DNA from 2 places in the Roseiflexus sp. genome. Region 1 is predicted to be linked to the other one. Evidence: riboswitches for the same ligand, from Rfam matches in the RefSeq annotation. Region 1 holds a riboswitch; the other holds the start of a gene.

Region 1 (3,407 bases):
CCATGAGGTCCGGGTCGAGGGTTTCGACGGCTGGCAGGCAGAGCAGGAAGCCGCCAGCGGCGCGCGCCCACTCCTGGAGGCGGTCCAGTCCATAGGCGAAGGCGGCGGCGCTGTGGAGACGCACGATCACCACTGCCACGCCGGGGAGCAGGTCGCGCAGCAGATGATCGACAGCAGCATCGTCCGGCAGGCGACCGATATGCGCAACCCGCAGCGGTGCAAATCCTTCCGGCAGCAGCGCACACGCCTGTTCGAGCGCCAGCAGATCGGTATCCGCCTGACTGAGCACCAGAATCCCATCGCCGATCATCGCGGGCAGCGGTTCGGAGCGCCGCTCGCCAGGCGCACTGCCATCCCACGCAAACCCATTGAAGAGGAGCGGCGCCAGCGCAGGCGGCGGCGGCAGGTCGTAGTCGGTCGCCAGCAGCGCTTCGATGTAATCGTACAGCACAGGGATGAGCGCCTCATCGTTGAGCGAATGGAACCAGTACGGTCGTCCATCGATCAGAAGGAGCGCGACGTTCGCCAGCGGGCATGGACCCAGGCACCCGCCCTGGCTCAGATGGACGCGGTTGCGCAGTTTGCGCCGCTCCCATTCCTCGTGGTAGATGTCGGTGCGAACCGGCGCAAAACCACGCTCTGTGTGACCACAGCAGCAACCGGTGGCGCAGACGATCAGCATCCCCCGACGCGCCCCGGCATTGACCAGGCGACCGTCGCTGCGCTGCACCATGTTGCGCTTCAGGCGTTCCACGACGTGCGTTCCTTTCAAAGACGCCGTTTGCCGTTCAGTACTCGATGCCTTTTTGCGCCCGAATGCCCTGATCGCGGAACGGATGCTTCACCTCGCGCATCTCCGTCACAAGATCGGCGAAGTCGATCAGCGCCTGGGGCGCATTGCGCCCAGTGATAATCAGGTGCAGCATCGGCGGCTTATGCTGGCGCAGCCACTCGATCACCTCTGCCGTCTCGATCCAGCCGTAGATTAGCGCATACGTAAACTCATCCAGCAAAAAGACATCGTACTCACCGCTGGCGATCCGCGCTTTTGCCGTCTCCCAGCCGTGAATCGCCTTCGCCTGCGTCTCATCGAGGTCACGGCTCGTCCAGGTAAACCCATCACCCATCGGCGTCAGATCGATACCCATGCGCTGAAGGGCGCGCAATTCGCCATAGTTGGCATTTTCGTGCTTCAGGAACTGAATGCCGCCGACCCACATATCACGCCCCCAGGCGCGGAGCAGGATACCGAGCGCTGCGGTGGTCTTCCCTTTGCCATTGCCGGTATTGACTATCACCAACCCCTTCTTCACCCGATTGGCGCGCGCCGCCTTGCGCCGCTCCTCGGCTTCCGCCGTCGAACCAGGGGGCGGCGCTGCATCGGTTTCCGCCGCGCTGTCTGGGATGTCATGTGCAGTTTTTGGGGTGTGTTGACTCGGATTTTCTTCCATCGAACAAACCTTTCGGTATGGCGGCGAATGAGCGAATAGGTCAACGGATCAACGAATAGGTCAACGGATAAACGTTCAACATGCAACGTGCAACGTTCAACCTCCGTCTTCCAGATACGAAAAGCCCCGGACTCTTTCGAGAACCGGGGCGACAGAGCATGACGCAATTCCTGACGGAACGCCAATTCTGTTCATCCTCCCTGGCTCGAGAAGGGCTGAACAACGGACATCGCGGCAGGCATCCTGGCTTCCGGCTGACAATTGCCGGTTACAGTTGCGGCACAGCGCTGGACTTGCACCAGCTTCCACCTTTACGCCCTGGCATCCGGGCCCTGCGGGTCACCGCAACGGTTGTTGCATTGAACAGGTGCAACCTCACGCCATCTAGCGTCCAGGAACACAAGTACGGGTGAAGGGAATAACATAGAGATTATAGCACAATTTGCAAGGCGGGAGATATGAAGGGCGCTGCGGTTCCACAAGGGTGCGACTGTCATCCTCCCGCCTCGCACCACGACCAGACCCCGCCAAGCGTCACTGAGCCGAATCGCTCATTTCCCCCTTCGTTGTACACCGTAAAACGATAGAGCCGGTCGTGATGGTCGTAGGCGTGCAGCATGGTTTCGTCGTAGACCGCTACGCTGAGAAGATACCGCCCCGCCAGTAGCGGCAGTGCCGCAATCCGCATCTCAACCACCCCTTCGCCCTGAACGGCGGGAATGTCGAGACCGGCGAACAACGAATTTGGCCCGGCAAGCACGAGACCGCTTTCATGATGAATTGCCAGACCGAACACCGGGCGCGGCACGGCTCGACAGGCGCGATAGCGGATACGAATGGTCAGCGGCGCACCGGTGTGCGCCACCACACGCGCAATACCGCTCGCATCGCACAATTCCACGCCGGTAATTTCAACCTCACGCGTGCCAAAGCGTCGGTTTGGGTCGGCAGTCAACGTGTCCTGCTGCATCAACGCCTCGCGCTCACGCCGGTTCACCTCGGCAAGGTAGGCATCGATCACCTCACCGGTTGTTCCAAGCACACGAACCGCGCCATGATCGAGCCATACCGCGCGATCACACAGCGTGCGCACAGTCTCGAGCGCGTGCGACACAAAAATAATCGTCTTCCCCATATGGCGAAAGGTCAAAATTCGATCCATGCATTTGCGCTGAAACGCCTCATCGCCAACCGCCAGCACTTCATCGGTAATCAGAATATCGGGGTCTACCGCCGTTGCAACGGCAAATGCCAGGCGCGTGTACATGCCCGAAGAATAGTACTTGACCTGTAGATCGAGAAAGTCGGCCATATCGGCAAACGCCACAATCTCTTCCAGCCGCGCCGTCATCTCGCGCCGGCTAAGCCCCATGAGCGACCCATACAGAAACACATTATCGCGACCGCTCAGTTCGGGATGAAAGCCGCTGCCAAGCTCAAGGAGCGCAGCCACACGTCCCCGCACCCGCACCCGCCCCGATGTCGGCTCGAGAATGCGGGTCATCAACTTGAGCGCAGTGCTTTTCCCGGCGCCATTGTGCCCGATCAGCCCAAAACTCTCACCACGCGCAACGCTGAAGCTCACGTTGCGCAGCGCCCAGAACTCATCCGCAGCCCTCCGCGGTCGAAAAACTCCCGATAGACGCTCGCTCAGGGTCACAGGGCGCTCGCGCTGGATCTGAAGCACAAATCGCTTGGAAACGTCCTCGAACTCGATCATTGCGCTCATCGCGCCTCTCCTGCATTTTCCTTCCATAGCCGAACCGACTCGGATCCAGCCAGGCAGCAGATAGTATAGCGAAGACGATCGTGTGTCAACGTCACTCTTCAGGCTGCTCCCAGGCGCGCAGGCTGCTCGCCCGCTCAAGAGACGCCCTGGGCTGGCGAGGCGCCTTGCGCTGGCGCCTGTTGAGGTCATTCCGCCATCGAGTTCTTCTCGATGTTCCTGCGACTTGC
Region 2 (3,407 bases), on a different contig from region 1:
CAGCCGCAGCGCCGATTACCTGCGCCTCTACAGCCGCCGTCTGACGACGGTTGAGGGCAACACGACCTTTTACGCCATCCCGTCGGCTGAGACGGTGCAACGATGGGCGGACGAAACGCCCTCATCGTTCCGCTTCTGCTTCAAACTCCCGCGAGACATCAGCCATCAGGGATCACTGGCGGTGCGGCTGCGCGAGACCGAAGCCTTTGTGCAGCGTGTGGCGCCACTCGGCGAACGGTTGGGTCCATTCTTTCTCCAGTTGCCGCCAGGGTATTCACCTCATCAGATGGACGACCTTGCTGTGTGGCTGGCGGCGTGGAACCCCACGCATCGTCTGGCGGTCGAAGTGCGCCATTCGGGCTGGTACGCGTCCCAGGAAGAAGCGGCGTTGATGGCGCTGCTGGAACGGTATGGCGTCGGGCGGGTGCTGATGGATGTGCGTCCGCTCGACTTGGGACCACTGCCGGGTGCGGAGGAGGACCTGCGTCGCGCGCGCGACAACAAGCCTGATGTGCCGCTTCATCCGCTGCGCAGCGCCTCCTTCGCGCTGGTGCGGTACATTGGCCACCCGGACGTGGCGCGGAACGACCCGCTGCTCGACGAATGGGCAACACGTGTGCGCGCATGGATTGCCGACGACACGACAGTGTTTTTCTTTATGCACTGCCCGGTAGAGCGTGAGTCGCCGCTGCTCTGTCGGGCGCTGCAACGCCGTCTCGACGGGACGCCCGGCGTGCCGCCGCTGCCGTGGGAGAGCGCCGTCGATGCGGGCGAGCAACTGACGCTGTTTTGAACCCGATGGGATAGCGATTTGGATTATCAACGGGCAAGCCTTAAGCCGTTGCAGCGCCGAGCAAGCCGTCATCGGCAGCCAGAAAGGTGAGTGGCGGCAGTCCGGCGCTCGTAAGGCGGATGTGCACCTCCAGCGCCGAAGCCAGATGGAGCGCATCATAAGCGCGCAGAGGATGGTGTTCGAGAAGGTATTGCGCCCGGCGGAGCACATCACCCGTCATCGGCACGATTTCGATAGCGGCGTCGACAGCAAGCCAGAAAATCATCGCGCACAGCGGCATAGACTGTCGGTGGCAACGTTCCTTCCCGCACCCACCGACTCAGCGCACTGATCACTTCAATCATGCTCAAGCGCGCCGTCTCAATTCGATTGCCTGCACGAGATGCGGTCAGATACCGAAACCATACTGAGCCTTGTTCCTGAATATGGCGCTTAACCAGAACACTGCTATCAGCGTAGAAAATCGCCACTAGAAACGCTCCTCACGATCCTCGATCACGATCTGCGAAAGCGGTGTGCCATCAGGAATGCGCCTCCATAGCGCATCGAGGGCAACTTCTGAGAGCGGCTCCAGTGACTCTGGAATGTCTTCAGGCGTCTCCTGAAGTCCTGCAGTGAGCAGCAGCGCATCGAGCGTTGCATCATCAATGAGCGGGGTCTGAGCAGCGCCAGGTTTCGGCGAAGCAAGGAGTCCTTCAGATTGCAGTTGGGCAAACAGTGCCGCTAATGTGATGCTCTGCGTCGCTTCCGTCGCTTCCGAAGGCGTTTCCAGAATTGTCAACAACCCGCGTCGCTCCTCGCTGACAACAATCGGCTCAAGCGGTTCGATCCGTCCATCGGCGTGCACAATGACTTCAATGGTTCGCGGCATGCTCTGATCCTCCCGATAATCATGGCGCCATGATAGCATAGAGGAGGGGAGAAAGGCGGCTACTGCGCCGTTCAAATCATTCACGCCTCTCGTCGTCAGGCAGGAGAGGGGAGATCGGCAGCATCGATGATCGACGCCCCCTTCACCTTGCTTGCACCTTTGCTGAAGATGTGCTATCATCATGACAGTTTTCAAGGCTTCACAAGTGAATACCATCGCGGTGACCCGCAGGCCCGGATGCCAGGGCGTAAAGGTGGAAGCTGGTGCAAGTCCAGCGCTGTGCCGCAACTGTAACCGGCGATCATTGCCGGAAGCCAGGATGCCTGCCGCGATGCTGAATGTGTTCGACCCTTCTCGAGTCAGGGAGGAGAACATGTCTGATACCCCCTTTTCACGTCCTGGGCAGGTCATGTTACCCCGGTTCTCGGAAGAGACCGGAGTTATTCGTTGTTGGACGATGCACCGGCGACCGATGCGCTCTCGCCTGCGTTCAGACCATTGGCAGACGAGCGGCGGAGGTCTCGACGCATATGAATGACGATGACCTGTACCGCGAACTGGCGCTATGTCAGGAGCGCCTGCTTCAGATCGAGCACGAGATCGAGCTGCTGGCCTGGTTGCCTACATCGTATGGCTGGAGCCTGGTGGAACGGTTGAGCCGCGAGTATGCCCGGCTGAACTGGCTTTGCCGTCTCTTGAGCCAGCCGACGCCAGGTATCCGTGAATCGCAGGACTAATACTCACGCGCGGTCATTCGTACCATACTGCCGGGGCGCTGCGGGCAAAAGCCCTCGCTGAGGACGCAGTTCGACCATGCTCACTGCACGCGGTTCGACGGCGCGCACCGCACGTGCAAGCCCCGTTGGGGCTGCTGACGCCAGGGCGCAGTCATGCGTCCATGACCGCCAAAGCGCGTTGTGGATCGTTACGCCTTGCGAACCGGGCGCTCGAACATCTGGTCTGACTGACCGCAAGTTAGGATAACGCTGACAGCCTGCTGCCATGCACGTCGATCTCGGCCATGGAATGGCTGCCACGCCTGGCAGCGTCGATTGCGGGCTGTGGGATGCAAAGCCGGCATGTGCGAACTGTCCCTGAATTGCGCCCACGTCGTCAATGCCATTTCTGCGCCGATACGAAGATGCTCTGAACACCAGGAGGATGAACATGCCACGATTGCTCCGCTGGATAACGCTGTTGCTGCTGACAATCGCGCTGATCGCGTGTGGTAGCCCGCAAACCGCAGCGCCGTCACCCGCCGGTGTTCCGGCAGCGCCGACGGTTGCGCCAACTGCGGCGCCAACCGCTGTGCCCACGGTTGAGCCGACCATTGCGCCGACGGTCGCGGTTCTTGAGGTTCCGACCGTCAATCTGGCGGAAGGGTGCGTCACCGACTACGATCCGGAGATTGATTACTTCCCCGAAAAAGTCTCGTTGAGCGACTCGGTCGGCTGGACCATCGAGTATTTCAACAACTACAAAGTGATTACGGTGCTCAACCCGTGGCGCGATGCCGATGCGCAATTTCGCTATGTGCTGGTGCAGTGCGGCACGCCGCCGCCGGACGATGTCGGCGATGCGCTGGTGATTGAAGTGCCGGTGAAAAGCATTGTTGCCATGTCCACCACTCAGTTGCCGCACCTGAGTGAACTCGGACTCCTCGACAAACTGGTTGGTGTCGATAGTTTCCTGTACATTAACAACCCCGACGTGCGCAAGAAGATCGATGCCGGCGAACTGGTC

What was found. Region 1 has a riboswitch for cobalamin ahead of cobO (cob(I)yrinic acid a,c-diamide adenosyltransferase). Riboswitches for the same ligand answer to the same signal wherever they lie in the genome.
Region 2: another riboswitch for cobalamin. It lies ahead of AC3EA7_RS18885 (hypothetical protein); the one in region 1 lies ahead of cobO (cob(I)yrinic acid a,c-diamide adenosyltransferase).

What each region holds. Positions count from the first base shown of each region.
Region 1 is NZ_JBYNRX010000079.1:74,470-77,876, reverse strand. Features, by position in the region: gene cobN (cobaltochelatase subunit CobN) at 1-733, opposite strand, end outside; gene cobO (cob(I)yrinic acid a,c-diamide adenosyltransferase) at 789-1,451, opposite strand; cobalamin riboswitch at 1,668-1,813, opposite strand; gene AC3EA7_RS14120 (ABC transporter ATP-binding protein) at 1,945-3,180, opposite strand.
Region 2 is NZ_JBYNRX010000096.1:29,435-32,841, reverse strand. Features, by position in the region: gene AC3EA7_RS18900 (DUF72 domain-containing protein) at 1-793, shown strand, start outside; gene AC3EA7_RS18895 (PIN domain-containing protein) at 834-1,058, opposite strand; gene AC3EA7_RS18890 (hypothetical protein) at 1,263-1,664, opposite strand; cobalamin riboswitch at 1,866-2,009, shown strand; gene AC3EA7_RS18885 (hypothetical protein) at 2,195-2,401, shown strand; gene AC3EA7_RS18880 (ABC transporter substrate-binding protein) at 2,832-3,407, shown strand, end outside.